DNA from 4 places in the Metabacillus sp. KJ11-3 genome. Region 3 is predicted to be linked to each of the others. Evidence: riboswitches for the same ligand, from Rfam matches in the RefSeq annotation. Region 3 holds a riboswitch; each other region holds the start of a gene.
The links. Region 3 has a riboswitch for S-adenosylmethionine ahead of mtnW (2,3-diketo-5-methylthiopentyl-1-phosphate enolase). Riboswitches for the same ligand answer to the same signal wherever they lie in the genome.
Positions count from the first base shown of each region.

Region 1 (8,009 bases), 800 kb from region 3:
AAAAAGAGCTTACCTTCTTAATGGAAATGTGCAAAGGTTTTGTTGCATTAGCGATGTCACGTAACTCTTTTGCGATAGCTTTAATTTCAGTATCATCTGCATCAAATGCTGTTTTTAACGTTAAATGCGGTGGAACTAAAGCGTAATTCGTGTCATATCGTTTACGATATGAATTGGCAAGATCCTGTAGTTTTTTAGATGGAAAAAGGGCAATTCCGTATTTCATGTCATTCCCTCCTAACGAGTCATTGTAATGTTAGTATATCAAATTTTTGAAAATAAACATATGTACGTATGATGTGTCTGAAAATTACTCAAATATTTGCTTGAAAATCGGCGTTAAAGAAGGCTGCCAATACTTCCATGTATGATCGCCATCAAATTCTTCATAGGTGTATGAAAATCCTTTTTTTCAATCGCTTCTGCAAGCTTGCGGTTTGGTGTCACAAAATCAAGGATCTCACCATGAGTTGTTTTTACAGCTGTTTCTTTCTTTCCGATTTGATGATAAACAATTGGACGGGTAGATGAAGTAAAGTTTTCAACTGCTTCCAATACACCATCATTAACAAATGGGGATTGCAAAATAAGTTTACCAAAAATATTTGGATACATTAAGCCTGTCAGCAAGGAAACGGATGCCCCTAAAGAATCCCCGATAAGAGCACGGCCGTAGCCAATTTGGTAGGTTGGAAATTCTTCATCCAAATATGGAACAAGCTCATGTGCAAGAAAACGTATATACTGCTTAACCTTAACTCCATCAGGATGATATTTATCTCGGCGGTCATCGACATCTTTGTATGGAATTCCTACAACAATAACATTCTCAATTTCTTCTTCTTTCATGAGTGCTTCGAGTTGTCTGCCAACCCGGCCCAGCTTGAAATAATCCTGACCATCCTGTGCAATTAACAAACTATACTTATATAAAGGAGAAAAATTTTCCGGAAGATAAATAAGCAATGTTACTTCTTCCTCTAAAGATGCTGAAAAAAAGGAACGCTCCTTTATAATACCTGTTTGTTTACTCATCATTTCCCTCCTTAATGTATATGTTTGAAACCATTTTCTATTTTAACACGCCTGAGTGGATTCATCCTTAAAAATGCAAATAGAAAGATAGAGAAAAAAGGTTTGAAAAAATGGGACAAGGGAATGTACATGGTAAACCTATTAAAAAAGAGTGAAAGGAGAATCACAATGAAAAAACAAGCCTTATCAAAGAGGACAGTGGTTTTATCCGGTGTTGCGCTATCGACAATAGGTGTTACTTCTTATTTATTAAAAGATGAGAAACGAAAAGATAAAATGAATTATGGAATTCAGCGTATAAAAAATAAAGCAAAAATCCTTTTATCTAGGAAAGAACCAGTTATGGAAAAAGCCGGACATCCCGATCCTTATGATATAGAAGATAATTCAATGGTTGCAGAAGGATCTATGTACTCTGTTAATTATTTTAATGAAAAATCGAAATCTAAGTAGAAGCCGACAAAACGTCGGCTTTTTACGTTCGAATAATTATACAAATCAAACTATTACAATAATTGTATTGCATTCTAAACTCGAATCATGTAAAGTAGTAAAAAAAGTAAACCAAACAATTTCATATATTTCTTATCAAGAGAGGCAGAGGGACTGGCCCTATGAAGCCTCAGCAACCGGTTCATAACGAGTGAAGATCTGGTGATTGATATTTATTTTCTTAGAATATACCTATGTTGGTTTTTAAAAGCACCGACAGATGATGAAAAATGAAGCGAACAAAGCGATTTTGTTTGTTCGAAGCATTTTTCATCATCTGTCGCTGGCTTGCATCGCAAGCCGCAAGCATTGCGTGCTTCTAAAAACCCACTTAAACAAATTAAGTAGGTTCTAAGTTCATAAGTAAATATTAAGCTAACAGATTTTACGAAAGATCTTCCACGAGTGCCAAGGTGCTAAATCCAGCAAGCCACACCAGCTTTATGCTTGAGAGATAAGAAGAAGCGCACTCAAAACAACACAGTCTTCTTCTTAACGGGGAAGACTTTTTATTTTGCCTTAGAAGATAAGGAACGCTTTCTCTCATGTCCATAATGATTAATTCAAACTTTAGGAGTGACAAACATGAGCAAACGAATTGAAACGAAATTAGCCCAAATTGGTAACAGAAGTGAAAATGTAACAGGTACTGTAAACCCTCCAGTTTATTTTTCTACAGCATATCGTCATGCAGGGATTGGAGAATCAACAGGGTTTGATTATATACGTACAGGAAATCCAACCAGATTGCTTGTAGAGCAGGCAATTGCTGACTTAGAGCATGGTGATCGGGGATTTGCTTTCAGCTCGGGAATGGCTGCCATCCAAACGATCATGGCTTTATTTCAAAGTGGAGATGAACTAATCGTCTCATCTGATTTATATGGTGGAACATATCGATTATTTGAAAGAGAGTGGAGAAAGTACGGACTATCTTTTCAATACGATGATTTCACAAATCCAGCGGAAACAGAAAAGTTAATCAATGAAAAAACAAAAGCACTATTTATTGAAACACCAACAAATCCATTAATGCAGGAAACAGATATAAAGGAATTAGCAGCAATTGCAAAAAAACATGAGATCTTAGTGATTGTGGATAATACCTTCTATACTCCTGTTCTTCAAACACCAATATTAGTTGGTGCTGATATTGTGATTCACAGTGCAACAAAATATTTAGGCGGACATAATGATGTACTTGCCGGTTTAGTTGTAACCAAAGGGCAGGAACTGAGTGATGAGTTTTTTCAGCACCAAAATGCGATCGGAGCGGTGTTATCTCCATTCGATTCATGGTTATTAATGAGAGGGATGAAAACATTATCTCTTCGTATGAGACAGCACCAGCAAAATGCTCAGCAGGTTGCACAATTTTTAGAGGAGCATCCTGATGTACTCGATGTTCTTTATCCGGGAAAAGGTGGAATGCTTTCTTTCCGTTTGCAGGATGAAGCATGGGTAAATCCATTCCTTAAAAACTTGAAAACCATTTGTTTTGCAGAAAGTTTAGGTGGTATTGAAAGTTTCATTACGTACCCGGCTACCCAAACACATATGGACATACCTGAAGAAATTCGCATTGCAAATGGTGTCTGTAACAAGTTATTGCGTTTTTCAGTAGGTGTTGAGCATGCGGAAGATATTATAGAAGATCTTACACAAGCATTTAAAGCAATGAAGGGAGCTGTAGCAGTTGAGCAATCATAATTGGTCATTTCAAACAAAACTACTTCATAATGAATCAAAGGTGGATCATAGCACAGGATCGGTAAGTGTGCCTATTCACCATTCTTCCACCTTTCATCAATTTAATATTGATGAGTTTGGGAAGTATGATTATGCCCGTTCAGGAAATCCGACACGCGAAGCTTTGGAACAAGCTATCGCAGAATTAGAGGGTGGATCAAGAGGGTTGGCATTTTCTTCAGGAATGGCTGCTATTTCAACAGCATTCTTATTATTATCGCAAGGTGATCACGTATTGGTCACCGAGGATGTATATGGCGGGACATTTCGGATTATTACAGATGTATTAACTCGTTTTGGAATTGAGCATACATTTGTTGATATGACAGATCTTCATCAGGTTGCATCTGAAATTAGACCAAATACGAAAGTGATCTATATGGAAACACCTTCAAATCCGTTGTTAAAGGTAACGGACATTCAAGGTATTGTGAATTTAGCAAAAGCCAATAATTGTTTAACCTTTTTAGATAATACGTTTTTGACACCAGAACTTCAAAGACCATTAGAGCTTGGTGTGGATGTTGTGCTTCATAGTGCAACGAAGTTTTTAGCAGGTCATAGTGATGTACTTGCAGGACTTGCGGTTGTAAAAGACCCTGAGCTTGGGGATCGCTTATATAAACTACAAAATGCATTCGGAGCAGTTCTTGGTGTGCAGGATGCATGGTTAGTTCTTAGAGGGTTAAAAACATTGCATGTAAGATTGCAGCAATCACAAGCTTCCGCATTAAAGATCGCTGAGTTTTTAGCTGACCATCCAAAGGTGGTTGAAGTATACTACCCGGGCTTAAGCTTTCATCCGGGACATGATACACAGCGATATCAAGCAGACGGACCTGGTGCGGTTTTATCATTTAAACTAGCGGATGGAGATGCAGTAAGAACGTTGGTGGAGAATGTTGAGCTTCCTGTTTTCGCTGTAAGCTTAGGAGCGGTTGAATCAATTCTTTCCTATCCGGCAAAAATGTCGCATGCAGCAATGCCGCCAGCTGAACGTGAAAAACGTGGGATTTCTGATGGATTGCTTCGATTAAGTGTAGGGTTAGAAAAGGTGGATGACTTAATTAAGGATTTTGATGCAGCATTGGAGAAGCTTCCGACTGTGAAGAAGAAGGAAAATGTGAATGCATAAGTTAAGAAGAGAGCTAACTTTTTGTAAAATGGACCCTATAAAATAGACAGTTTTAAAAAAGAGGCTTGTCCTTGAATTTTTTACTGACTCTGTTTTGCAGGGTCTTTTTTTTGTTATATTTTAATTATTCAAATAGGTGAGGGTGTAAAATGGGGAAAAACAAATTTTCAGAAGAACAACAAAAACAGCTACTGTCCAATCCTTTCATCGAAAAAGTAAGTGATTCAAGTATATCTTACACAAAAGAATTTAAAGAACGATTTTATCAGGAATACCAATCTGGAAAAGGACCATCGGCTATTCTGCGTGATATGGAAATTGATCCTACTCTTTTAGGGAAAAGAAGAAAGGACAGTCTAGTTCAAAGAGTTAAAGATTATGCAGAACGAATAGATGGCTATCAAGACATGAGAGGTAAAAATTCTGGTCGTCATTCCATTAAGGAATTATCAAATACGGATCGAATAAAACGTTTGGAACATCAAATAAGGTACCTAAAACAAGAGAATGAATTTCTAAAAAAAACAGAATTTCTAGACAGACAGGCAGAATGGAAGGAAAACCAGAAGCAACGCCAGAAGAAAAATTCAGACTCATCGAAGAAATGACTCTGAGAGATAATAATGAGCTTAATATCAATTGGCTTTGTGAAATGGCAGGTGTGTCTAGAAGTGGTTATTACAACTGGCTTAAGTCCGCAGATAAACGCAGAAATAAAGATGAGCAGGATAAAAAGGATTTTGAATTAATTTTGGAAGCTTATCGATTTCGTGGATATGACAAAGGTAGACGCGGTATATATATGCGCCTTCTGCATATGGGCTTAAGGATGAATCAAAAGAAAATCAGCCGCCTAATGAAAAAGTTCAATTTGTTTTGTCCAATCAGAAAAGCAAACCCCTACAGAAGAATGGCTAAAGCATTGAAGACAGATACCATATCAGAAAATATAGTAAATCGGGAATTTGAAAAGCATGGTGCCGGGAAAATATTCCTTACAGATATAACATATCTTTATTACAATAATGGCCGTAAGGCTTATCTTTCCGTCATAAAGGATGCCTTCACGAAACAGGTGCTGGCGTACGTTCCAAGTGAGTCACTTGAAGTCGATTTTGTATTAGAAACAATCAAAATCCTACTAGAAAACCACGGTGATAGCTTAGAAACTGATGCCATTGTCCATTCTGACCAAGGATGTCATTATACAAGCATCTCTTTCCGCCAACTGTTAAAAGATAAGGAACTTAGGCAATCCATGTCCCGACGTGGTAACTGCTGGGACAACGCACCGCAGGAATCATTTTTTGGGCATATGAAGGATGAAATCAATTTGAAAAACTGTGGTAGTTATACAGATCTCCGTCAGGAGATTGATAACTACATAGATTATTATAATAATGACCGGTATCAATGGAAACTAGCAAAGCTCTCCCCTAACCAATATGCAGAATATCTGAAAACAGGTGAATATCCACTTAAAATATGACAGAATCATCGACATTGACGTCATTGTCCGATTCTTCATTCAAGCTATAATGGATTTCGTATAATTCTTTCTTCAAGCGCTGCCCGTATCGATTCCGTAGAACGGGTAACCACTCATCTTTGATTAGTGATTGAGGATTACTTTCGGGATCCATAATATCTTGAAAATACACAGCATAGGATAAATCGTCAAAATCATACTTTAGGATCCATTTTAGTACGTAGAAAAGATAAGCCATGTCAGTAACAAAGGTAACAGGTTCCGACATCTGTACATAAAACCACTGCCATTTTGAGTCATCCAATTGTTTACAATACCTCTGAATGTAACAAGGAACACTTTCTCCCAGCATAAATACGCGAAAGCTATCAATTGACTTTATAAAACATCTATTCATAAATAATTTTAAGACACGGATAAAATTTAAGAACCAGTAACTTTCTAAAGGCAGAAGAGTTACTGGTTCTTTTGTCGTATCTCCTCCTTAACGGAAGAATACGATATTAATTCTCAAAATTTAAGGCCTTTTTTTCAAAGTGTCCTTGACATAGGGACCACTTCATTGAGGTTAGCTCTTTCTTTTGGTGTGCCAGGCATGGCAACTATCTAGGTGGTGAAAGTCCACTGTGGGGGTACACATCGACCAACCACTAAGGAAGCGCAAGGTACTTATCGTGAGATAAGGGCTGGAGGAAGCGTGGAATAAAATCTTGGCTCGACGAACAGAAATCTGATACTAAGGCTTTACAAAGGGATAAGACTCCCAAACAAGTTAAAGTCCAAAAGATGTGCGTAACTTTGTAAAGTAGATCAGGCGAGTAAAAGAGGAAAGATGGTTGTCTTACCCTGGGAGATCTTGCGGATGTACAAAGGGTACAGTCGAAAAAGGTTAGCCGCAAGAAGTCAGCAGAAGCCATAGTAGTGAAGTAATTTCATGAAGGGCTGAACAATTTATAGTGTTTCAACACCACGAATGCGTAAGTGACATACTCCGAATGTGTTAATGGTGAAAGTATGAGAGTACCTCAAAGGATAACCAAAATGGAGCTATCACTTACTACGTGAGAGGAAAGGAGAAACGAGTGTGGAACTTTTAGAACAAATTCTAAGTAATCAAAATATGAATGAAGCCTACTTGCGTGTATATAAAAACAAAGGTGCTAGTGGGGTCGATGGAATAACGGTCAATGAACTGAAACAATATCTGAGAGAGAACAAGGATGAGCTACGTCAGCGCATCAGAACAAGAAAGTACCAACCACAAGCTGCCTTAAGAGTGGAGATCCCAAAAGAAAATGGTAAGATGCGCAAATTGGGAATACCAACAGTAGTGGATAGGGTAGTTCAACAAGCCATTCATCAAGTTCTCAGTCCAATATTTGAAAAGCAATTCAGTGAATTCAGTTATGGCTTTAGACCAAAAAGAAGTTGTGAGATGGCAATTATTAAAAGCTTGGAATTTCTAAATGATGGATACGATTGGATTGTGGATATTGACCTTGAAAGATTTTTCGATACAGTTCATCACGATAAACTCATGCGGATCATCTCTAATACAATAGATGATGGAGATGTCATTTCCCTAATAAGGAAATATCTTGTCAGTGGAGTTATGGTGAATGGGAAATATGAAGAAACACCAGTTGGAACTCCGCAAGGAGGAAACCTAAGCCCACTGCTTAGTAATATTATGTTGAACGAACTTGATAAGGAGCTAGAAAGTAGAGGACTCCAATTCGTGAGATACGCTGATGATGCCCTAATCTTCGTGAAGAGTGAGAAAGCAGCGAATAGAGTGATGGAATCAATTGTGAGATTTATAGAAAATAAATTAGGGTTAATAGTCAACGGAGAAAAGAGTAAAATCTCCCGTCCAAAAGATTTGAAATTCTTAGGATTTGGATATTATTACGATTTTAAGAATGAGAAATACCAAGTAAAACCCCATTCAACGTCAATACAAAAATTTCAAAGGAAGCTTCGAAAATTAACAAAGCGAAATTGGAGTGTTTCGCTAGACTACCGAACCTTAAAACTAAAACAAGTCATACTTGGGTGGGTTAACTACTTTAGAATCTCGAATATGAAAAAAGCAATGACTGAGATAGA
Region 1 covers NZ_CM147865.1:3,586,475-3,594,483, reverse strand. Annotated here, with positions in the region: gene AC0L8O_RS17850 (YjcG family protein) at 1-226, opposite strand, end outside; partial or broken gene AC0L8O_RS17845 (esterase family protein) at 311-1,035, opposite strand; gene AC0L8O_RS17840 (hypothetical protein) at 1,204-1,488, shown strand; SAM riboswitch class I at 1,618-1,757, shown strand; gene AC0L8O_RS17835 (methionine biosynthesis PLP-dependent protein) at 2,113-3,237, shown strand; gene metC (cystathionine beta-lyase) at 3,224-4,411, shown strand; gene AC0L8O_RS17825 (HTH domain-containing protein) at 4,561-5,019, shown strand; gene AC0L8O_RS17820 (IS3 family transposase) at 4,962-5,900, shown strand; gene AC0L8O_RS17815 (hypothetical protein) at 5,890-6,204, opposite strand; gene ltrA (group II intron reverse transcriptase/maturase) at 6,985-8,009, shown strand, end outside.
Region 1: linked by a shared signal. The riboswitch ahead of AC0L8O_RS17835 (methionine biosynthesis PLP-dependent protein) and the one ahead of mtnW (2,3-diketo-5-methylthiopentyl-1-phosphate enolase) in region 3 are both predicted to bind S-adenosylmethionine.

Region 2 (8,009 bases), 1.1 Mb from region 3:
GAAGTGTCATTACAGTTAAATAGCCGAAATCCGTTGAAAGAAGGGGCAATTGAACCTATACATGTTGACTTTACTCCAGAACAGAGGGATATTCCGGAGGCATATGAGAACATATTAGTAGATGCATTAGAAGGGGATGCTACTTTTTTCGCTCATTGGAAAGAAGTTGAATTATCTTGGCAGCTGGTTCAACCGATCCTAGAAGCTTTTAAGGAAAATGTAGTCCCACTACATGAATACCCATCGGGATCATATGGTCCAAACGCCGCTCACATATTACTTGAAGAAGACGGATTCTTTTGGTGGTCAATTGACAATAAAAACGAAAAAGAAGATATAGCTGAAAATGGAGAATAGATAGTGCCAGCAGACGAACATTTTGGTACAGATCATAAACTAGATCAGTAGGAGTGATTTTGATGAAAGTTGGATTAATTGGTTTAGGAAAAATGGGGCTAAATATTAGCAGAAACTTAATTGATCACCATCATGAGGTTGTTGCGTTTGATATTAATGAACAAGCAATCGAAGAAATTAAACAATATGGTGCACATGGAACGACAAATTTAAATGAATTGGTACAATCACTAGATCACCCAAGAATTGTCTGGATCATGGTCCCGCATAAAGTCGTTGATCAAGTGATTCAGGACATAAAGCCATTGCTATCTGACGGAGATATTGTCATTGAGGCGGGAAATTCCCATTACAAAGAGTCAATGCGCAGATATGAAGAGTTTAAAAAAGTTGGTGTTAGCTACCTTGATGTTGGTACATCAGGAGGAATGGAGGGTGCCCGCAATGGTGCCAACTACATGATTGGTGGAGACCAAGAAGCATGGAAAATCGTGGAACCGATCTTCCGGGATACATCTGTTGAAAAAGGATATGTGTATACAGGTAAATCAGGGAGTGGTCACTATTTAAAAATGGTTCACAACGGGATTGAATATGGAATGATGGCAGCAATTGGTGAAGGTTTCGAGGTTCTGGAAAAAAGCCAATTTGATTATGATTATGAACAAGTAGCAAGAGTGTGGAGTAATGGGTCAGTTATTCGCTCGTGGTTAATGGAATTAACTGAGAACGCTTTTGCTAAAGATGCGAAGTTGGATGGAATTAAAGGGATTATGCACTCATCCGGTGAAGGAAAGTGGACAGTAGAGGAGGCATTAGATCTCCAGGCAGCAACACCTGTTATTGCTCTTTCATTAATGATGAGATACCGTTCCCTTGAAACCGATACGTTTACTGGTAAAGTTGTTGCAGCTTTAAGAAATGAGTTTGGTGGACATGCAGTAGAAAAGAAGTAGATGGTAAAAGCTTCATATCTTCTCTAGGTGGAAGGCCAAACATGCGGATATATTCACGGCTGAATTGTGAAGAAATAAGAAGGAATATCAGTAAGGGAAACACCATTTTGATCTGTCTTTCGTTTAATGATGGTGGCAAGTTAAGTCTGTTGCAAATACATTTGTTCAGACATTTGCCATTCTCCTCTCTCATATCAAGGATTAATATCTCACTTATTTTGTGCAGTAGTTTAAAGAAATCCGTAAGATAGTGTGAGAGGATTAGGCAAACATTTGATAGGAATGAGATATCAGGAATGTTACCATTTGTTGCATAATGACTATAAACACGTTTCCCTAAAGAGGAAAAAACATTAATCTCCGTTAACGAATCCCTATAAAGGAGGAAAAAAAGTGGAACGATTATGGACGAAGTCATATATCAAAATGCTGATAAGCATGCTGTTTTTGTTTACCGCATTTTATATGTTGTATCCTACACTTCCTTTGTTCATTAAAGAGATAGGTGGTAATGAATCACAGGTCGGACTTGTGATGGGCGCGTTTATGCTTTCTGCGGTTATTTTTCGTCCAATTGTAGGTGGTCTGCTGGACCGGTTCGGAAGACTGCCGTTTATACTATGTGGTTTACTTCTTTTTTCTATATCAATGTATCTTTATAACTGGGTTGGTGGAATTGTTGTGTTGATGGGACTGAGAATTTTACATGGGATGAGCTGGGCCGTTTCCACAACTTCAATTCTTACAGCGATCACGGATTTGATTCCATCAGGCCGCAGAGGTGAAGGGTTAGGTTGGTCTGGTATGGCTATGACACTTGCGATGGCCATCGGTCCGATGTTTGGAATTTGGGTTTCGGAAAACCTTTCCTATCATTCTTTATTTCTATTCGCTTTTAGTCTGTCGGTTATTGCCATTCTCTTAATCTTAGGAGCAAAAGTGCCTTTTCAAGTGCAATCAAGCTCAAGGAAAATGGAATTCTTCGAAAAATCTGTTCTACCTGTCACGATTACCGTCTTTTTTTTATTTATCGCATATGGAGGAGTCACCACATTCGTCCCATTGTTTGCTGCTTCCATTAACGTAAATTCAGGAACATTTTTTCTCGTTTATGCTGTCACTCTTGTTCTATTTCGACCGATTGCCGGAAAGCTATCAGATCGATATGGAGAATCATTTGTCATAGGTCCGCTCTCATCATTACAATAATCGCACTGGCTGTTTTAGGGTTTTCAAAGGGATTGTTTGGTGTTCTTTTAGCCGCAATATTTTACGGAATTGGATTTGGTGCTACTCAACCTGCTTTACAAGCCGCCACCATTCGCCTTGTTCATCCAGATCGAACCGGGGTAGCAAATGCTTCTTTTACAACGGCGACTGATTTGGGAATTGGCCTAGGTGCCATGATGTTGGGCTGGGTTTCTCAACATACAAGCTATCAAATATTGTTTATAGTAAGTGCTGTGGCTGTCTGTTTATCAATGATCATGTTTCATCTTTTAGTAAAACAATTGTTAGTAAGCAACAGTCTACATAAAGTGAAAGCGTCTCCTTTTCCAAGCAAAACAGGCTGATAGGGAGTTAAAGAATAGGGAGAAAAAAGTCGGATTTTGGAAAATTACGCCTCAAACGATTGACAGTGGATGAATAATAACTGTATAGTAAGGATAATAACTTAATATTTTGATATTTTCTTATCAAGAGAGGTGGAGGGACTGGCCCTTTGAAACCTCGGCAGCGGACTTTCAAAAGTACTGTGCCAATTCCAGTAGCGTGAGGCTATAGAGATAAGAGGAGCAAGGTATAATGATGCTAACTGAACCCCTCTTCTTATTTTTGGAAGAGGGTTTTTTGTGTTAACAGAAAGTTATGCTACAGGTACTAATACCCCCAAAAGGAGAGAAATAGATATGACAAAAACATTAGTAAAAGCGCCATTTAGAGCAGATCACGTAGGAAGTTTGTTGCGACCTGAGAGAATTCATCATGCAAGAAAGGATTTTCAAGAAGGAACAATTACTGCTCAACAATTACATACGATTGAAACAGAAGAAATTAAAAAAATTGTGGACAAGCAAATTGAAGTAGGGTTGCAAGCAGTAACAGATGGAGAATTCCGCCGCAGATTTTGGCATACAGACTTTTTAGAACATTTACATGGTGTTGAAGGGTATGTACCTGGACATGGTTTCAAATTTAATGGAGAAGAAACCGAAAGATATGATGTACAAGTAACGGGGAAAATCTCCTTTAATCAGGACCATCCACATGTAAAAGAGTTCATTGAATTTAAGGAAATCGTTGGAGACCGAGCTGTTGCAAAACAAACGATTCCTAGTCCAAACCAATTATTTAATGCCGGGATCCGTAATCTGGATATTTACCCAGACATTGAAGAATACACAAATGATGTGATCCAAACTTACCGTGATGCTATAAAAGCTTTTTATGATGCAGGATGCCGTTATCTGCAACTTGACGATGTATACATTGCCGGGCTAAACGCACCGGAAATTCCATTTAATGATAGTGGTTATTCCCGTGAACAATTAATTGACTTAGCATTACGTGTGGCAAATGGTGTATTAGAAGATAAACCGGAAGACCTTATTATCACAACGCATCTTTGTCGTGGAAATTATCGTTCTACCTGGGCATTTGAAGGCAGTTATGCTAAAATCGCGCCAACATTATTTGCAAAAGAAAAAGTAAACGGGTTTTTCTTAGAATATGATGATGACCGTTCTGGAGATTTTGCACCATTAGAACACATACCAAATGGTGGACCACAAGTTGTTCTCGGTGTATTTACCTCAAAGCATGGTAAGTTAGAAGATAAAGAAAACATTAAAGCACGTGTGGAAGAAGCAACAAAATATGTACCACTAGAGCAAATCTGTATCAGCCCACAATGTGGTTTTGCTTCCACACATCATGGAAATATCCTAACGGAAGAGGAACAATGGGAGAAGCTAAAATATATCGTTGACATATCTAAAGAAATATGGGGATAAACACAAAAGCGAACATCATCATAGATGTTCGCTTTCTTTTAGTGTGCCAGGCATGGCAACTATCTAGGTGGTGAAAGTCTACTGTGGGGGTACACATCGACCAACCACTAAGGAAGCGCAAGGTACTTATCGTGAGATAAGGGCTGGAGGAAGCGTGGAATAAAATCTTGGCTCGACGAACAGAAATCTGATACTAAGGCTTTACAAAGGGATAAGACTCCTAAACAAGTTAAAGTCCAAAAGATGTGCGTAACTTTGTAAAGTAGATCAGGCGAGTAAAAGAGGAAAGATGGTTGTCTTACCCTGGGAGATCTTGCGGATGTACAAAGGGTACAGTCGAAAAAGGTTAGCCGCAAGAAGTCAGCAGAAGCCATAGTAGTGAAGTAATTTCATGAAGGGCTGAACAATTTATAGTGTTTCAACACCACGAATGCGTAAGTGACATACTCCGAATGTGTTAATGGTGAAAGTATGAGCGTACCTCAAAGGATAACCAAAATGGAGCTATCACTTACTACGTGAGAGGAAAGGAGAAACGAGTGTGGAACTTTTAGAACAAATTCTAAGTAATCAAAATATGAATGAAGCCTACTTGCGTGTATATAAAAACAAAGGTGCTAGTGGGGTCGATGGAATAACGGTCAATGAACTGAAACAATATCTGAGAGAGAACAAGGATGAGCTACGTCAGCGCATCAGAACAAGAAAGTACCAACCACAAGCTGCCTTAAGAGTGGAGATCCCAAAAGAAAATGGTAAGATGCGCAAATTGGGAATACCAACAGTAGTGGATAGGGTAGTTCAACAAGCCATTCATCAAGTTCTCAGTCCAATATTTGAAAAGCAATTCAGTGAATTCAGTTATGGCTTTAGACCAAAAAGAAGTTGTGAGATGGCAATTATTAAAAGCTTGGAATTTCTAAATGATGGATACGATTGGATTGTGGATATTGACCTTGAAAGATTTTTCGATACAGTTCATCACGATAAACTCATGCGGATCATCTCTAATACAATAGATGATGGAGATGTCATTTCCCTAATAAGGAAATATCTTGTCAGTGGAGTTATGGTGAATGGGAAATATGAAGAAACACCAGTTGGAACTCCGCAAGGAGGAAACCTAAGCCCACTGCTTAGTAATATTATGTTGAACGAACTTGATAAGGAGCTAGAAAGTAGAGGACTCCAATTCGTGAGATACGCTGATGATGCCCTAATCTTCGTGAAGAGTGAGAAAGCAGCGAATAGAGTGATGGAATCAATTGTGAGATTTATAGAAAATAAATTAGGGTTAATAGTCAATGGAGAAAAGAGTAAAATCTCCCGTCCAAAAGATTTGAAATTCTTAGGATTTGGATATTATTACGATTTTAAGAATGAGAAATACCAAGTAAAACCCCATTCAACGTCAATACAAAAATTTCAAAGGAAGCTTCGAAAATTAACAAAGCGAAATTGGAGTGTTTCGCTAGACTACCGAACCTTAAAACTAAAACAAGTCATACTTGGGTGGGTTAACTACTTTAGAATCTCGAATATGAAAAAAGCAATGACTGAGATAGATAAGAAGCTTCGCTCCAGAATTAGAGTCATCATATGGAAGCAATGGAAGGTATCGAAGAAACGAATCAAATCGCTTATCCAATTAGGAATCCCTGAGGGAGAGGCGAAGGGATTAACCTTCTGTCGAAGAGGTTATCGATACATCGGTTTATCGAAAGTTGTTCAAAGAGCAATCTCAAACAAAAGACTAAAGCAGAGGGGTCTTCCCTCTGCTTTAGATCATTATCTAAAAGTACACACTGTAATATAAATTGAACCGCCGTATACGGAACCGTACGTACGGTGGTGTGAGAGGGGCGAAAATAATTAGATTATTTTCCCTCTACTCGATTATTGATCGTTTACTATTTACATATAATCGTAAACAGAATCCTCAAAATAGAGCCAGTGGTAATATTCAATTTGCGCATCTGACATTTCAGAAATTTGTTTTTCATTAAATTTTTGCTTATCCAATAATTTATTTACTTTATAATCTCTGGCTACTTTGCTCATTTTTAAATCCTCCTTATGTATAAACCAAGAATAAATCTTTTGTTGTTATTATATTGTAATCGCTTTCCTTAACTTCTTGTACTTATTATATATCTCAAACTGAGATAAAACAAATATCAATTTGATATGATTTTGCGAAAACTAATATAGAATTGTTATTTATACATAGAATGATTGTTTTATATAAAAATCAAGCCAGAGATTTCAAGGAATGTTTAGGGAAATACGAACCGGTGAAACGCGCTATTTTCCATAGAGTCCGTATTTAATGACATGATTAATGAGTTCAGCCATTTCTTTTGGTGATTTGTCCATTCCGTTATTTAGCCAGGATTTCGTTGCGTATATACTTCCACTTATAATAAACGTACTTATATACATTGAGAGTTCTTCACTGAGTTGTTTTTCAGCCTTCCAATGATTCATAAAGAAATCTTGAGCGAAAACCATTACTTTTTTTTGAAATGTCGTATCTCTATTTTCGTTAAGGAGTGTTTGGCACACTTTGTGCTTTGAAGCAAAGTATTCTAGTAGCTTTTCGATCATCTGAAGATCATCTTCATCATTTTCAAAATGACATTGATTTAAATAGCCAGTTAAATCTTCAATGATTTCATCTTCTATTTTATCAAGGAGATCAAATTGGTCACTATAATGAGAATAAAATGTCGAACGGTTAATATCAGCATGTTCGCATATTTCCTTCACTGTTATGGAAGAAATTTGTTTCTCTTTTAAAAGCTTCATTAAGCTATCCTTTAAGACCATCTGAGTATATTTTTTCCGTCGATCCAGTTTAGAACTAGACATGAAAATCACCTTTTCTTATACATTATCCAACATATTTTGAATATGTGTTGTTCAACTAACGGATGTTACATAACTGATTGTTGAATAGCCAACACCGTGTCCATATAATGATAGGGTGTAAAAGAAAAAATGGCAAGAGAGGGTGAAATCTTATAAATATTGCAGCACGAATTATTAAACACAAAAAAGCAGTAGTGATCACGTTTATGGTCCTGACAATCATTTGTTCCTTAGCATCCTTAACAGTATCAGTAAACTATGATATGACAGATTACTTGCCGGAAGATGCCCAGTCAACGAAAGCAATGGACATAATGGAGCAGGAATTTGAGGGAAGTGTTCCGTCTAACCGTGTGATGATCAATGATGTGTCCATTCAGGAAGCTCTTGCTTTTAAAAAAGAATTAGCTGCCATTGATGGTGTGTCAGATGTGACATGGTTAGATGATGCGATCGATATAAAAGCGCCGCTCGAAATGGCGGATGAAGAGGTTGTAGAAACGTATTATAAGGACGAAAAAGCATTATTTTCATTCAGTATCCGTGATGGTGATGAAGTCGCTATTACAGATGAAATCTATGAACTTATTGGGGAAGATAATGCGATGGCAGGGGAATCTCTTAATACGGCTACACAACAAAAAATGGCCGGAACAGAATCTATGTATGCTGCAGCTTTATTAGTACCAATTATTATTATTATTTTAGTTGTTTCAACAACTTCCTGGGTAGAGCCGGTATTATTTTTAACCGCTATTGGTGTGTCTATTTTAATTAATATGGGTACCAATATGTTTCTTGGAGAAGTTTC
Region 2 covers NZ_CM147865.1:1,641,792-1,649,800, forward strand. Annotated here, with positions in the region: gene zwf (glucose-6-phosphate dehydrogenase) at 1-357, shown strand, start outside; gene gnd (phosphogluconate dehydrogenase (NAD(+)-dependent, decarboxylating)) at 420-1,313, shown strand; partial or broken gene AC0L8O_RS08680 (MFS transporter) at 1,707-2,887, shown strand; SAM riboswitch class I at 3,005-3,107, shown strand; gene AC0L8O_RS08685 (5-methyltetrahydropteroyltriglutamate--homocysteine S-methyltransferase) at 3,224-4,327, shown strand; gene ltrA (group II intron reverse transcriptase/maturase) at 4,869-6,143, shown strand; gene AC0L8O_RS08695 (BH0509 family protein) at 6,242-6,388, opposite strand; gene AC0L8O_RS08700 (TetR/AcrR family transcriptional regulator) at 6,632-7,198, opposite strand; gene AC0L8O_RS08705 (efflux RND transporter permease subunit) at 7,405-8,009, shown strand, end outside.
Region 2: linked by a shared signal. The riboswitch ahead of AC0L8O_RS08685 (5-methyltetrahydropteroyltriglutamate--homocysteine S-methyltransferase) and the one ahead of mtnW (2,3-diketo-5-methylthiopentyl-1-phosphate enolase) in region 3 are both predicted to bind S-adenosylmethionine.

Region 3 (8,009 bases):
AGCAGTTACTAAATCCTTTATTGCACCTTTATGCTCCTTCGTACCAACTGTTAAAAGAACTCCCCCGGTTTTCATTCCGAAAGAATCTTCTAATACATCCATGATATTTGAATGAGTAATAATACCGGAAAATTCATTTTGTTCATTGATGACAGCTAGGAAAGGCAACCGGCGAATGGATAAAAATGTTTTAAAGAAAGAATCGTCTTCAAATATGTATGCATCTTGATTTTTAATGAATGGCTCAATTTGATCTGTTTCCTTTCCATTATGTTCAACAAAATGCTCCAATAAATGGACTTTATAGATGAAACCAACAAATGTTTTCCCATCATCCTTTAAAACGGGTATTGACCTATACCCTGCTTCCTTTAAATATTCATATGCTTCCTTGACAGTCCATTGACTTTCACAATATTTAACTTCAGCTTTGTTCACATAATGATAGCGAACTTTCATAACACAGCCCCCTTGAAGTGTAATTGATAAAAACTTATCATAGCCCTACTTAATAGTAAAGGGCATTTGAAAATATCCGTTTTCCATGTATATGATATGGTGTTGCATTTTCTTTTCCTGTTACATATAATAATAGTAATAAAAACGGAAAGGGTGAATGTTGAGACAATGAAGTTCTAATCTTTTTTTCAGGCTATTATTATTCATTTATTTATTGAATCTTAATATTACCTAGAGAAATTGGATTAGTCTGCATTCTTCAACATTATACATCCCTTATGAAACTTTTTGATATGTTCTTCCATATCAGAAGCCTTTTTTCATATGCATATGTATTTTTAAAAGAATGATCTCTCTAGGGCTAGGGAGGTTTTTTTATGCTTACAGTACGGAATATTCACAAACATTTTGGTGATCTACAGATTTTAAACGATGTTTCCTTTGAAATAAAAAACCAAGATCGAATTGGGTTAGTTGGTATAAATGGTGCAGGAAAATCAACACTTGCCAACTTGATTTACGGCAGAATAGAGCCTGATAGCGGCACAATCGTAAAAGCTCCCTCACTTAAAATTGGTTATTTAAAGCAATCCGTCGATTTTCAATCAGCAGAAATGTTACATCCTTCTAGTGAATTTCTAGAAAAGACAAGTGAATTAGGACTTTCAAAATACCAATCGTGGGATCATGACCGCCTCTCACATTTAAGTGGGGGTGAAAAACTTAAAATTGCTTTAGCTGAAGTTTGGTCATGTCATCCACATATCCTTTTACTTGACGAACCTACGAACCATCTGGATTTTCAAGGAATTAATTGGTTAATCGAACAACTTAAAACCTTCAAAGGAGCTATCGTTGTCATTTCTCATGATCGTTACTTTTTAGATCAAACTGTTGGTCATATTTTTGACCTGGAGAACGGACATCTTACAACTTATGAAGGAAATTACACTTCTTACTTTAATGAGAAAAAGAAACGCAGAGACGTTCAATTCCATCACTATCATAGCCAGCAAAAGGATATCGCAAGAGTTGAAGCTCAAATGGAGCAATTACAACATTGGGCAGGAAAAGCTCACCGTACAATGCGTGATCAAGAAGGAATGAAAGAATTCCATGGTGTGAAAGCGAAGAAAATAGATCGTGCAATGAAGTCAAAAATGAAAAGACTAAAAAGTGAATTAGAAAAAAATAAGGTTGAAAAACCTTCTGAAGAGAAAAACATTGCATTTCAATTTAAAGCAAACGAAAAAAGAGGAAACCGTATCATTGAGGCAAAAGACCTTATGAAAAAGTATCAAACAAGAATGTTGTTTCAGCAAAGTCATTTTTATATTAAGCATGGAGAAAAAATTGGTATTTATGGACCAAATGGTTCAGGGAAAACAACATTAATAAATATGTTAAGGGGAAAAGAAACAATCACATCAGGTAATTTAACTATTAGCTCCTCACTTAACATCGCAAGTTTAAGTCAGGATGTTGCAGATATGGATATCTCGCAAACAGGTTTAGAAGCATTACAGATCTCAGACCGGACACAACTACTTAAAGCCAGAACAACTCTGGCAAATATGGGAATGGACGCAGAAAAACTGAGTCAACGAGTTGGAACTTTAAGTCTGGGAGAGCGGACAAGAATTAAATTAACAAACATGCTAGTTAATGAATACGACCTCTTAATCCTGGATGAACCGACAAATCATTTAGATTTAGCATGCCGAAATCAATTAGAAAAAACATTAAAAGATTTTTCCGGAACCATTCTTATCGTTTCTCATGATATCTATTTTTTACAACATGTTTGTGATAAACTGTTAGTTTTCGAGGATAAAAAAATTAAACGTATAGAAATGTCGATTGAAGAGTATGAGAAGAAACGAACTACACCTCAAAAATCTATTTCTTCTAGCCAAAAGGAAATAGAAGAAGAATTATTGAGAGTGAACACAGAAATTTCTGCGGTACTTGGTGAGCTTAGCTTATTAACACCGGATTCTGAAAAATATGCAATATTAGATCAAGAATTTCTAAAGTTAACAAAGAAAAAACAACACTTATTAAAAAAAGCGGAGAAATAAAATCTCCGCTTTTTTTCGTCTTATTTAGTTAATTCTTGCTCTTCCTTAAAAGGATGTGCCACCCATCCCTCAGTTTCAATAAATAAACGAACAGCTACAACTTGACGATCTTCCATTAATGTAAAGAAATGAGGATTTCCTTCTGGTACAGATATAACATCTCCCGCTTCCAACTCTACATCAAAATATCCTGTTTGCTCGTCACCTTTGATAATAAAAATCCCATGCCCCGCAGTAATTGCACGAACCTCATCCTCAGTATGTGTATGAACATTTTCAAACTTCTTTAATAGCTCTTCTAGGTTTGGTGTCGCATCTGATAATGCCACGATATCCCAAGTCTTGTATCCTCTTCTTTCAGCTAAATCTTCAATTTCCGCTTTATAAGTTGTTAATATTTCTGATTTTTCTTCATCATTTAGAACGAATTTTTCAACTAAATGTGATGGAAGTTTGCTCATATCCCAATGCTCATATAAAACACCTTGTTTTTCTAGAAATGAAGAAACCTTCTCTTGACCTTCTATAACTTCTTTTGTGTTTCTTACTTTAATAACTGCCATTCTTTTCTCCTCCAATATATTAAATTGTTATATAACATTCATTTTTAGCGCACTGCTTTCAAAGCCATCAATTTAAGATGATAGGAAAACAAAAATTCACTAGCTTCTAAGAATTTTTTCGCTTCTAATGCATCCCTTCCCCATACAGTAATACCATGATTACGAATAAGGACTGCACCTGCATCACCTTTAACATATTCACTAAACTCTTTTGCTAATGTAGGAATGTGAGCATGATTATAAATGATTGGAATCGTAAACTCTGCATCTTCATCCCACAAACCATAAGCTTTTATAATTTCCTGACCTTTAAACGTGATCTTTTCATTATCACCATACAGTTCGGAAATGACATTGTTATCGACTGTATGGACATGAAGGCTGCAGCCAGCATCCGTGTTATTAAATATTTCAACATGTAACAGCGTTTCAGCTGATGGCTTTAAGTGAGTGTCATGGACCGGCTGACCGGTGCTATCTACAAGCAAAAAGTCTTCGCTCGTTTCCTTTGTTTTATCCTTTCCACTTGCCGTAACAAGAAACGAAATAGGATCACTATTCACTTTTATAGCCAAGTTACCACTTGTTCCCGGGAACCACTCTCTCTTAGCTAGCACTCTTTTTATATCAGCTAGTTCATCCCAGCGTTGTTCTAGTAAACTCACACACTCACCTCCTCAAACTGATCCAAAATGTTCACCACTTCATAAAATGTAGTAAAGGACTGATGTGGTAACTCTAAATCTATACATTTTTTTAATAACAGATCCCTGGCAATCACAAAGTCCGCCAATTTTGCAGCCTGTAAATCTGTTATTGAGTCACCTATTACGATCTTCTTCTGATTCTCATTTGTAAGCTGACGAATAAGAGACGGCTTACAGCATCCACATTCATTTGCACATAAATCATCACAGCTGTTTGGCCATTCAATTACTATTTTTTCATGAGAAAAATTAGCCACATTACAATAAATTTGATCTTCTTGAACTAATCCGTGAAGAAGAGGATAAACAAAAAAGTCAATTCCTCCACTGACAATATAAAGTGGAATATTTTTATCGATTGTATATTGAACGAACTCACTAAAGCCTGATCGGATTTCAGCATGATTAAGGATATAATCCACAATTTGCGCCTTTGATGAAGAAGGAAGTAATTGAAACATCTTGCCTACTCCTTCTTTTATGGAGATTTCCTGGGATAAAACCCCTTCTTTAAGAGCATTCCATTCAGGTGGAGCGAACTTTTTCATAATAGCTATAATGTTGTCTGTCTCAGTGATTGTCCCGTCAAAGTCACAAATAATTACTGTGTCACTCATTTGCTTACCTCTTTTGCACCCCAAAGATCAATGGCAAGCTTAAGGTTCTCACTTGTTTCGGCAGCTTGCTTTAAGGAACTACCTGAAAGGGCAGCATCTATCGCTGCTCGGAAGGCTTGTCCCCCACCAATTGTTCCATTTGGATGTCCGTGTACACCGCCACCGGCATTAATCACAGAATTGATTCCAAAATCGTTCACTAATAAGGGGACTAATCCTGGGTGAATACCTGCAGACGGAACCGGGAATGCTTGCTTTAGCCCTTCTTGTTTCAAACAGTATTCCGCAATTCCGAGCGCTTCATTTCGATCTAAAGCAACACTTCCATATGGAGATGGAAATAAAGAGAAATCAGCACCAGACATTCTAACTAGTTTTCCTAATAGTAAAGAGCTGGAAAACCCATACAAACTTGATGCTGTTGAAGCACCACTAACAGCCGGATGTGCCATAATCGGTATATTAATTTCCGGATCTTCCACTAAACTTTGCATTACATCCAAACCATATGCAAACACATTAAAAAGCAACACGCTGGCTCCGAGCTCAGTGGCCCTTTTCGCTTTGTCTCTCAGCTCAAATGTTTTTCCTGTTAAGTTTACCGCGTATAATGCTTTACGTCCTGTTTCTTCAAATACTTGTTGTAATACTTCTTTACCAGCTGCAATTCTAGCATCAAAAGGTGTTAAAGGATTCTCAAAGAGGATTTCATCATCCTTTACTAAATCAACTCCACCCAATATTTGCTGCTTCAATTGGTCTTTTAAGTAAACAAGATCTCTACCAATGACACCCTTGAAGATACTCATTAGTAGTGGTCGATCATAAACTCCTACCAAGTCACGGATCCCAGGTATACCGAATTTTGGACCTGGAAATGCTTTCTTCACCTCTTCAGATAACTCTAAATCAAGAAGCTTCACTTCCCCATCAAGAGATAATTTTCCGAAAACAGTTGTTAAAATGGCTGGTATATCATGGCTATAATTTACGCTTGGATAAGCAATTTTGATGATTCCTTTTGTAACATGTTTCCCTAAAAATTGATTTGTTTTTTCACAACTATCAAGCTGACTGACTTCTAATACACGACCTTTATGGGCTTTTAATTGTTCTTGCTCAAGCAATGGAAGATCGGTCCATGAACCAACCGTTAAACCCAATGCAATGCCTTCGGCTTTTTTGTTTAAATTACCTTTTGGATCGTGTACAAGGTATGTAGCAATAACTTCACTCACTGATAACCCTACTTTCTCAATACATCTGACATTATCTGAATCTTTCTATTAATCATACTAATTTTAACATCTTTTATTACTCTATGCCATTTGATTCCTTCTGTAAATCTTGAACATTTCGTTTCATATACGGATTTAAAATTAATACTAAAAAAGCCCCTTTGAATAGATCAAAGGAGCTTTTTGTACGTACAAATGTATAAAGCAATTTCCCTTATCTATCAGCTTATGCTGCAAGAATTAGCACCGTGCTTAACATTGTAATGTTTAAGTCGGTTGCCGGGCTTCATCGGGCCAGTCCCTCCACCTGCTCTTGATAAGAACGAACGTTCAATATATTAAATTAATAAGATTATGACAGAACAAAATATAATCTGTCAAGATTAGAAAATATTTAATTTCTTTATTCTCTCAACTGCTTCTTTTAATCTTTCTTCAGATGTAAGTAAACCAACCCTCACATACCCTTCACCATACTCTCCAAATCCAACACCTGGTGCTACAACAACATGGGCATTCTCAAGCAAAAAATCCGAAAATTCTTGAGAAGATTCAAATTGTTTTGGTACAGGTAGCCATGCAAAAAACGATCCAGCTGGTGCGGTTACTTTCCACCCGATATCAAGGCATGCTTCTATTAATGCATTTCGTCTAGACTCATATAATTCATTTAATTCTTCTACACATGTTTGCGGACTTAATAAAGCATGTGCAGCCGCTTCTTGGATTGCACTAAATACACTTACATACATATGGTCCTGCAGCAAGTTTATCGCCTCAATAACAGATGGGTTACCTACTGCAAATCCAACCCTCCAACCGGCCATATTAAATGTTTTAGAAAATGTGTATATTTCAATTCCAACTTCTTTCGCACCCTTTGTTTGTAGGAAACTTTTCGGTTTTTTCCCATCAAAGCCAATCGCACCATATGCAAAATCATGAACAACACAAATATTATGGTCATCTGCAAACTGAACAGTCTCTTCGAAAAATTCTGCTGATGCTGTTGCTCCAGTGGGATTATTCGGATAGTTAATGAACATTAATTTTGCTTGTTTTACGACATCTTTTGGCAAACTTTTATAATCCGGTAAAAACTTATTTTCCTCCAACAAAGGCATTACTTCCATTTTTGCCCGAGCTAATTCTACACCTGACCAGTAATCAGGATAACCTGGATCTGGTACAAGCACAACATCCCCCGGATTGAGAAGACATTGAGGAACCTCAACTAACCCTGCTTTTCCTCCAAAAAGAATGGCCACCTCTGATTGCGGATCAACATCCACTCCATACTCTCTCTTGTAAAAAAGAGAGACGGCTTCCTTTAAGAAGGTCTGACCCCGAAACGGAGAATACTTGTGGTAATTAGGATTCTGCACTGCCTTTTCCATCGCTTCTACGATATGTGCCGGTGTTGGCTGATCAGGATTTCCCTGCCCTAAATTAATCACATCATGTCCTTGTTCCATAATATCGTTAACTTTTTCAACAAGACTTGCAAAAAACTGCGTTGGTAATGAAGTTAATAATTCTGATTGCTTATATATTTTCATTTTTAGCACCTACTCAAAAAATTCTTGAAATTCTAGTCACAAATCATATATTGTTAGTAACAACTTGTAAAGTAAAAATTTTATAATGAAAGTGTGAACAAAATGAAATCTATCATTACATGTATTCAATTAGACATTAAATTCGGTGATCCAGACTTTAATTATCAACAAGTAGAAGAAAAGATTGCACAAGCTGTTCAACAAGAAGATTCAACAATCGTCGTTCTACCAGAGCTATGGACAACTGGATATGATCTAACTCGCTTAGATGAAATCTCTGATGAAAATGGAGAAAAAACATGCTCATTTTTGCAAAAGCTTGCAAAAAAATATACCATACACATCATCGGTGGATCCATCGCAAAAAAGAGTGACAAGCATGTTACAAATACGATGTTCATTGTGGATAATAATGGGCAGCTTATCCATGAATATAGCAAACTTCATCTATTTAAGCTTATGAATGAACATCACTACCTTACTGCTGGAAAGGAAAAAGGACTATTCGACCTTGACGGCATGAAAGGTGCTGGAGTCATTTGTTATGATATTCGTTTTCCAGAATGGATTCGTGCGCATACCACAATGGGAGCAGAGGTATTATTCGTTGTAGCAGAGTGGCCAATGCCTCGTCTTCACCATTGGAAAACGCTGCTGCTCAGCAGAGCAATAGAAAATCAATGCTATGTAGTAGCATGCAATCGGGCAGGAAGTGACCCAGATAATGAATTTGCAGGACATTCACTTATTATTGACCCATGGGGAAATATCTTAGCTGAAGCAGA
Region 3 covers NZ_CM147865.1:2,787,227-2,795,235, forward strand. Annotated here, with positions in the region: gene cbpA (cyclic di-AMP binding protein CbpA) at 1-459, opposite strand, end outside; gene abc-f (ribosomal protection-like ABC-F family protein) at 837-2,540, shown strand; gene AC0L8O_RS14200 (1,2-dihydroxy-3-keto-5-methylthiopentene dioxygenase) at 2,561-3,103, opposite strand; gene AC0L8O_RS14205 (methylthioribulose 1-phosphate dehydratase) at 3,148-3,768, opposite strand; gene AC0L8O_RS14210 (2-hydroxy-3-keto-5-methylthiopentenyl-1-phosphate phosphatase) at 3,765-4,427, opposite strand; gene mtnW (2,3-diketo-5-methylthiopentyl-1-phosphate enolase) at 4,424-5,665, opposite strand; SAM riboswitch class I at 5,877-5,988, opposite strand; gene AC0L8O_RS14220 (aminotransferase class I/II-fold pyridoxal phosphate-dependent enzyme) at 6,049-7,224, opposite strand; gene AC0L8O_RS14225 (carbon-nitrogen family hydrolase) at 7,327-8,009, shown strand, end outside.

Region 4 (8,009 bases), 420 kb from region 3:
TTAGCTTTAAAAAGACCATATGTTATTTTTAAGGACCCGGATGAGATTTATCGTTCTTTAAAGACTTTGGTTTTGGAACTTGATAACGAAAGATCTATACAGGACCCGATGGTCTATTTATTATTTAGTCAGCTTTTGATTCAGCTATCGAGAATGATCATTGACAAGGATGAAAATAATCAATATGACTTAAGTCAGCAATCAAATGTTTATGTAAAACAAGCGGTTGATTACCTTCATCAAAATTATGATCGTGATATCCAAATCAAAGATGTTGCCATAGCGGTGAGCCTTCATTCAGGTTATCTCCACCGTATTTTTAAACAACAAATGAAGTGTACGATTTTGGACTATTTAACCAGGCTTAGAATCCAAAAAGCAAAAATGTTGTTAAAAGAAACAGAGATACCTGTAATTGAAATTACACATTATGTTGGTGTAAATAGTCGTCAATACTTTAGTATGTTATTTAAAAAATATACAGGTCAAACTCCAAATGAATACAGAAAATTAGTAAAAAAGTCTATTCACAAAGTGAATCACTGAATTTGGGATGACCATTGGTCATCCTATTTTTATATTATAAAAGTTAGGATTTTTGACATGAAAACCTTTGAGAAAGTTACAATATTGGAAACGTATTCAATCCTTTGTTGTTAAAATAATCATAACAAAAGGAAAAGGAGTGCTTTCTTTATATGTCATTTAAAATTTCTTTTATCGGCGCAGGAAGTATAGGGTTTACTAGAGGACTTTTACGTGATTTGTTATCTGTATCTGAATTTCAAGATATTGAAGTATCTTTTACAGATATTAATCCTTCAAACCTTCAAATGGTAACAGAACTGTGTCAACGCGATATTGATGAAAATGGATTTGATATAAAGATTCATGCTACAACTAATCGCAAGGAAGCTTTAAGAGGCGCAAGATATATTTTTTCGGTTGTAAGGATCGGTGGACTTGAGGCCTTTGGACTGGATATTGATATCCCACTTAAGTATGGGATCGATCAGTGTGTTGGTGATACATTGTGTGCTGGTGGGATTATGTATGGTCAACGCGGAATTGCAGAAATGTTGGAGATTTGTAAGGATATTAAAGAAGTAGCAGAGAAGAATTGTATTCTTTTAAACTATGCAAATCCAATGGCTATGATTACTTGGGCTTGTAATGTATATGGCGGTGTGAAAACAATTGGACTTTGTCATGGAGTACAAGGCGGGCATAGGCAAATTGCAGAAGTGTTAGGCTATAAAAAAGAAGAAATCGACATTATTTGTGCAGGGATCAATCATCAAACATGGTACATTAGTGTGAAACATAAGGGAGAAGATGTAACAGGAAATCTTTTAGAAGCATTTGAGGAACATCCTGAGTTTCGTAAAACAGAAAAAGTCAGAATTGATATGTTAAGGAGATTTGGCTATTACTCCACAGAATCAAATGGGCATTTAAGTGAATATGTCCCATGGTATCGAAAACGCACGGATGAGATTAAGGAATGGATAGATTTAGGCTCATGGATAAATGGTGAAACAGGTGGTTATTTGCGTGTGTGCACAGAGGGAAGGAATTGGTTTGAGACAGATTTCCCAAATTGGATGAAGGAACCATCTCTTACATATAAACCCGAGAACCGCAGTGAGGAACATGGTTCGTATATTATTGAGGGACTTGAAACAGGAAGAGTATATCGAGGACATTTTAATGTAGTGAATAATGGGGTGATCACAAATCTTCCTGATGATGCCATAATTGAAGCTCCCGGATATGTGGATCGTAATGGGGTCAATATGCCACATGTAGGTGACCTTCCGCTTGGCTGTGCTGCTGTATGTAATGTGAGTATTTCTGTTCAACGATTAGCAGTGGAAGCAGCTGTTAAGGGAGATGACTTTCTACTGCGTCAAGCGATGATGATGGACCCATTAGTAGGAGCGGTATGTAATCCGAAAGAAATATGGCAAATGACAGATGAACTATTAGTTGCACAGGAAAAATGGTTACCACAATATTCAAAAGCAATTTCAGAGGCAAAATATCGTCTTGAAACAGAACAACTTATCCCAACGAAAAATTATAAAGGTGCTGCTCGATTAAAAACTAAAACAGTCGAAGAAATGGCGGAAAATAAAGAAGAAGCAACGAAAAATGCAAGTGCTGCAGATAAGGCAAAAGAACGGCAATCATCTGTTGGGGAATTATGACTTCAAGAAATTAAACGAAAAGTAAAAGTGCTCATGACTCTATTATTTACTTGAAAAATTAATTTGAATTGGTGAAATAATGAAAAACTTTTTGACAGCTTTACCTTTCTCGTGCTAATATGCTATTAAATTCAAAATATCATTAATTATCAAAATACTCTTATTCAGAGTGGCGGAGGGACTGGCCCGATGAAGCCCGGCAACCATTCAACTTTCATTCGTTGAAAAGGTGCTAATTCCTGCAAAGTGTATGGCTTTGACAAATAAGAGGGGATTTCATTGAAATGAAGACCTCTCTATTTTAAATAGAGAGGTCATTTAGATACTGGAAGAAGAAATCGTCTGAAAAATTACATATCAAATGTAACAGGTGCTGTGAAATCTATCACAGCTTAAAAGGGAAGTTCGGTGAAAATCCGGCACGGTCCCGCCACTGTAATGGGGAGCAACTTATTATTAACCACTATTTCATATGAAATGGGAAGGGATAAGAAGCCATGAACCTAAGTCAGGAGACCTGCCTGTTATATGCGCTTGTACCTACGGATGTATAGGGAGGAGTGAGGAATACGTGTTGAGAAATCCGGAATGTCTCAACTCTAGTTAGCTATGCGTATGAATCTCTCTTTTCTAATTTGAAAAGGGAGATTTTTTGTTTGGGGCAAAAATAGAAATGATAGGAGTGCATGAATACAATGAGTCAAATACAAAGCTCGAACTTAGGATATCCTCGTATTGGTGAAAAACGTGAATGGAAAAAGGTGCTTGAACAATACTGGGCAGGGAATCTTGATAAAGACACATTTTTAAACCGAATGGAAGAGATCCGCCTACAACATCTAAAAAAACAAAAAGAGCAAGGCATTGATTTAATACCGATAGGAGATTTCAGCTTTTATGATCATGTTCTTGATACAGCTGTAATGTTTGGTCTTGTTCCCGAGCGATTTGATTACACGACTGGCGCAGTTTCTTTAGAAACATATTTTGATATGGCAAGGGGTAATAAAGGTGCAGTTGCTTGTGAAATGACAAAATGGTTTAACACAAATTATCACTATATTGTTCCAGAGTTAAATAATGCTGAACCTAAACTTGTGGAAAACCGTCCACTTGCATTTTATAAAGAAGCAAAACAAAAGTTAAATATTGAAGGAAAACCAGTCATTTTAGGTCCAGTGACTTTTGTAAAGCTATCTAAAGGATACAAAAAGTCTGAGTTTCGCGATTTAGTAGAGAGATTTGTCCCGCTTTATGCTGAAATCCTGCAGCAATTACAAACAGAAGGTGTCCAGTTGGTTCAAATGGATGAACCAATAGTAGCGACAAATATTACTTATGAAGAGGTTGAACTGCTCCGTGAAGTCTATCAGCAGTTACATGAAGCAGCACCAAATGTTCACGTAATTTTACAAACGTATTTTGATCATATTGAATATTTTAAAGAAATTTGTTCATTACCAGTACATGGTATAGGACTTGATTTTGTCCACGATAGCGGCCATCACCTTAAAGCTTTAAAAAGCTTTGGTTTTCCTAGTGATAAAGTGTTAGCAGCTGGTGTAGTCAATGGCCGTAACATTTGGCGTTGTAATCTCGAAGAGCAACTTTCACTTTTGACAGAAATATCAGAGTTTGTTTCAAACGACCGTTTAATCGTCCAACCATCATCAAGTTTGTTACATGTACCAGTAACGGTCAAAAGTGAAGAAGTAATTGATGTGGTTCTCAAAAATGCCCTATCCTTTGCTGATGAGAAAATAAATGAAGTTATTGTCTTAACTAAAGCGCTGAATAATGGCATTGAATCTGTACAAGTACAACTGAAAGAGTGTACTGCATCTATTCAATCTTTAAACCATTCTTCATTTAGAAACAATTCGGATGTACAAGATGCGATAAAAAACATTCATGTATATGATGTAGGTCGGAGAGCGGATTTTTTGATACGCCAAGAATTACAGGCTAAAACCTTTGAGTTACCAATGCTTCCTACGACAACGATCGGAAGCTTTCCCCAAACAAAAGAAGTAAGAAATCAACGTTTAAAATGGCGTAAAGGCGAGTTAACCGATGCGGAATATGAGGAATATATAAAAGCAGAAATTAAAAAATGGATAGATATTCAAGAGGAATTAGGTCTGGACGTTTTTGTTCATGGAGAATTCGAACGTACAGATATGGTTGAATATTTTGGAGAAAAACTACTAGGATTCCAATTTACAAAGTTTGGATGGGTTCAATCATATGGATCACGATGTGTGAAACCGCCACTTATCTATGGTGATGTTGATTTGAAGGAATCGATGACGGTAAAGGAAACGGTATTCGCTCAATCACTAACAGCAAAACCTGTTAAAGGAATGCTGACTGGCCCGATAACTATATTAAATTGGTCATTTGTTCGTGATGATATTTCCCGTTTCGATGTGGCAAATCAAATTGCTCTGGCACTGAGAAAAGAGGTTGATAGCCTTGAGAAAAACGGAATCCGAATGATTCAAGTTGATGAACCGGCAATTAGAGAAGGTTTACCTTTAAAACGTGAAAATTGGGATCGTTACCTTAATGAAGCAGTATATGCATTTAAGCTTGCAACAACATCAGTTCAAGATGAGACCCAAATTCATACACATATGTGTTATTCAGATTTTAAAAATATTATTACAACCATTGATGAACTTGATGCAGATGTTATTTCTATTGAAACTTCAAGAAGTCACGGAGAATTAATCCAAGCTTTTGAAGAAACGACATATAATAAAGGGATTGGACTGGGTGTATATGATATTCATAGTCCACGTGTTCCAAAAGTTGAGGAGCTTTTAAGAAATATTGATCGGGCACTTCAAGTGTTGGATCCAAAATTGTTCTGGATCAATCCTGATTGTGGATTAAAGACACGCGGAAAAGAAGAAACGGTTGCAGCGTTAAAAGTAATGGTAGAAGCAGCCAAGTACACGAGAGAAAAGCTGCTTGTAAACAATAGTTAATAAATAACGTAAACAATGCGGGATCTCATTAGGTCCCGTGTTTTTTATGACCATTGACTACTTTATGAAAAAGAGTTCACAAAAAATAAAAGAATTATAGTGAAGTCTCTGTTGAATACAAACCGAATAGTGTAAAATAGGTATGTAAATTACTCATTTTGAGGCTTGTTTAAATTTCCTGTTGATTTCCGTTTCATTTAATAATGATAAAAATCAATACTTATCAATAACATGGCCACAAATTATAAGTCCAACTGGAGGTTTTCACTTTACCATGCCTAGTCGTTATGCAGATTCTAATTTAAAACTATTTTCGCTTAACTCTGATCCCAAGTTAGCGAAGAAGATTGCCGAAATTCTTGGGATTGAATTAGGGAAGAGTTCTGTTACTCGTTTTAGTGATGGAGAAATTCAAATTAACATTGAGGAAAGTATTCGTGGAGATGAGGTGTACATCATCCAATCGATTAGCAATCCTGTAAATGAACATTTAATGGAATTATTAATTATGGTAGATGCTTTAAAGCGTGCATCTGCAAAAACAATCAATTTGGTTATTCCATACTACGGATATGCCAGACAGGACCGTAAAGCTAGGGCAAGGGAGCCAATTACTGCAAAGCTAGTGGCAAATCTACTCCAAAGAGCAGGCTCTACTCGGGTGATTGCTCTTGATTTACACGCCCCCCAGATTCAGGGCTTCTTTGATATTCCAATAGACCATCTATTAGGTGTTCCAATCTTAGGGGAATACTTTATAAATAAGAACTTAGAAGATATTGTCATTGTGTCACCAGACCACGGCGGTGTTACAAGAGCTCGTAAATTAGCAGATCGTTTGAAAGCTCCAATTGCGATAATTGACAAAAGACGTCCAAGACCAAATGTTGTAGAGGTCATGAATATCGTTGGCCATATTGAAGGGAAAACAGCAATCTTAATTGATGATATTATCGACACAGCCGGTACCATAACATTAGCCGCAAATGCACTAGTAGAGCATGGGGCAAAAGAAGTGTATGCATGTTGTACACATCCGGTTTTATCCGGCCCTGCAATTGAACGAATCCAAAGTTCTAAAATAAAGGAATTGGTTATAACCGACTCAATTACAATTCCGGAAGAAAAGCGTATTGACAAATTAGTAGAGTTATCAGTCGCGCCATTAATTAGTGAAGCGATCAAACGAATTTATGAAAAGCAATCAGTGGACGAGTTAGTGCAATAATAATGTTTAATGAAGAATTAACCGGAGCTGGTAAGCATACTCCGGTTATTCTTATTGTTGAAATTTCCCAGTAGAAAGTTATAAGGAAGTGGAAGTTTTGAGTATAAAAGCAACAGAGTTAAAAGACCTAAGTGCAGATTGTGAAAATTGCTTTGGCTTGTGTTGTGTAGCTTTGCCTTATATGAAATCTGCAGATTTTGCCTATGATAAGGACAGTGGGATACCATGTGGTAACCTTCAGTCGGATTATCGGTGTAGCATTCATAAGAACTTAAGAAGTAATGGATTTCGCGGTTGTACTGTGTATGAATGTTTTGGGGCAGGTCAAAAGGTTTCACAAGTAACATATAGTGGGAATGATTGGAGAAGCAAAAAAGAGATTGCAAAAGAAATGTTTGAGGTCTTCCCCATCATGCAACAACTTCATGAAATGCTTCGTTACTTATATGAAGCTCTAAATAGAAAAGAAGCAAGAGAAATACATAAAGATATACATCAAGCAACAGAACAGACTGAACACCTCACCTATTTAAATCCGAAGTCTATATTAAAAATAGATCTATTACAACATAGAGCATTTGTTAATGAAGTATTAATTAGTACGAGTGAATTTGTGCGTACAAAAGGAAAGAATGGTCAAAAACAAAAGGTGAAATTGAAAAAAGGAATCGAACTGATGGGCTCAAATTTAAGGGGAGCAAATCTTAGAGGAGAAAATTTAAGGGGAGCTTTTCTTATTGGATGTGATCTAAGAGATGCTGACTTGAGATATGTTGATTTTATTGGAGCTGACCTTCGAGATGCAAATATTAGTGGAGCAAATTTAAGTGGGAGTATTTTTCTAACTCAAGCACAAATTAATTCAGCCAATGGAGATCTTCATACAAAATTACCTTCATCTTTAGATATTCCTTCCCATTGGTTGAAATAAAGAATAGATGAGAAATTCCTTTGTCATTTTCAAAATTGACTTAATGTGAAAATTCTGTTAAAATTATAGTAAGTTAAATGAACGTTCATTCCTCCAAAGGGGAGTAGCTATTAAACAAAGTCGTCATTTCGGGTCCATACCCCGGCTTTGTTGGCAATAATTATTGCTAGCGAGACCTTTGCCAATTGATTTTTCAATTTGGTAAAGGTCTTTTTTAGATCTTTACCATTATCGGTAAAGGTCTTTTTCTTTTAGTAAGGAATTCTTTCTTTTAGCTTATACTATTGAATGGGAGTGAGTGAAAAGCATATTTAGCAGCATAATCAATTTCCAACAAAAACGAAATGTTACTTTAGGAGAAATTGGGTGATAGTATGGAGAAAGATATATTAGTAGTAGATGAACTATTGGCACAAATAAAAATTACAGCGAATACTAACAATAAACCAGTAACGATTTCAGGAAATGTTCATGATCTAAGTTGTATTGGTGTTGGTACAGATGCTGCTGTTTTTCAGTATGTTCATGAACCATCATATGCTTTTAAGTTATATGCTGATGAGAAAAAAGATAAAATTCAAACAGAAGCGAAAGTCTATGAAGAATTAAATGGCTCACCTTACTTTTCAAAATGTTTTGGAGCGTAT
Region 4 covers NZ_CM147865.1:2,367,861-2,375,869, reverse strand. Annotated here, with positions in the region: gene AC0L8O_RS12090 (helix-turn-helix domain-containing protein) at 1-546, shown strand, start outside; gene melA (alpha-galactosidase) at 699-2,210, shown strand; SAM riboswitch class I at 2,368-2,480, shown strand; cobalamin riboswitch at 2,562-2,749, shown strand; gene metE (5-methyltetrahydropteroyltriglutamate--homocysteine S-methyltransferase) at 2,906-5,203, shown strand; gene AC0L8O_RS12075 (ribose-phosphate diphosphokinase) at 5,478-6,431, shown strand; gene AC0L8O_RS12070 (pentapeptide repeat-containing protein) at 6,613-7,362, shown strand; gene AC0L8O_RS12065 (serine/threonine protein kinase) at 7,737-8,009, shown strand, end outside.
Region 4: linked by a shared signal. The riboswitch ahead of metE (5-methyltetrahydropteroyltriglutamate--homocysteine S-methyltransferase) and the one ahead of mtnW (2,3-diketo-5-methylthiopentyl-1-phosphate enolase) in region 3 are both predicted to bind S-adenosylmethionine.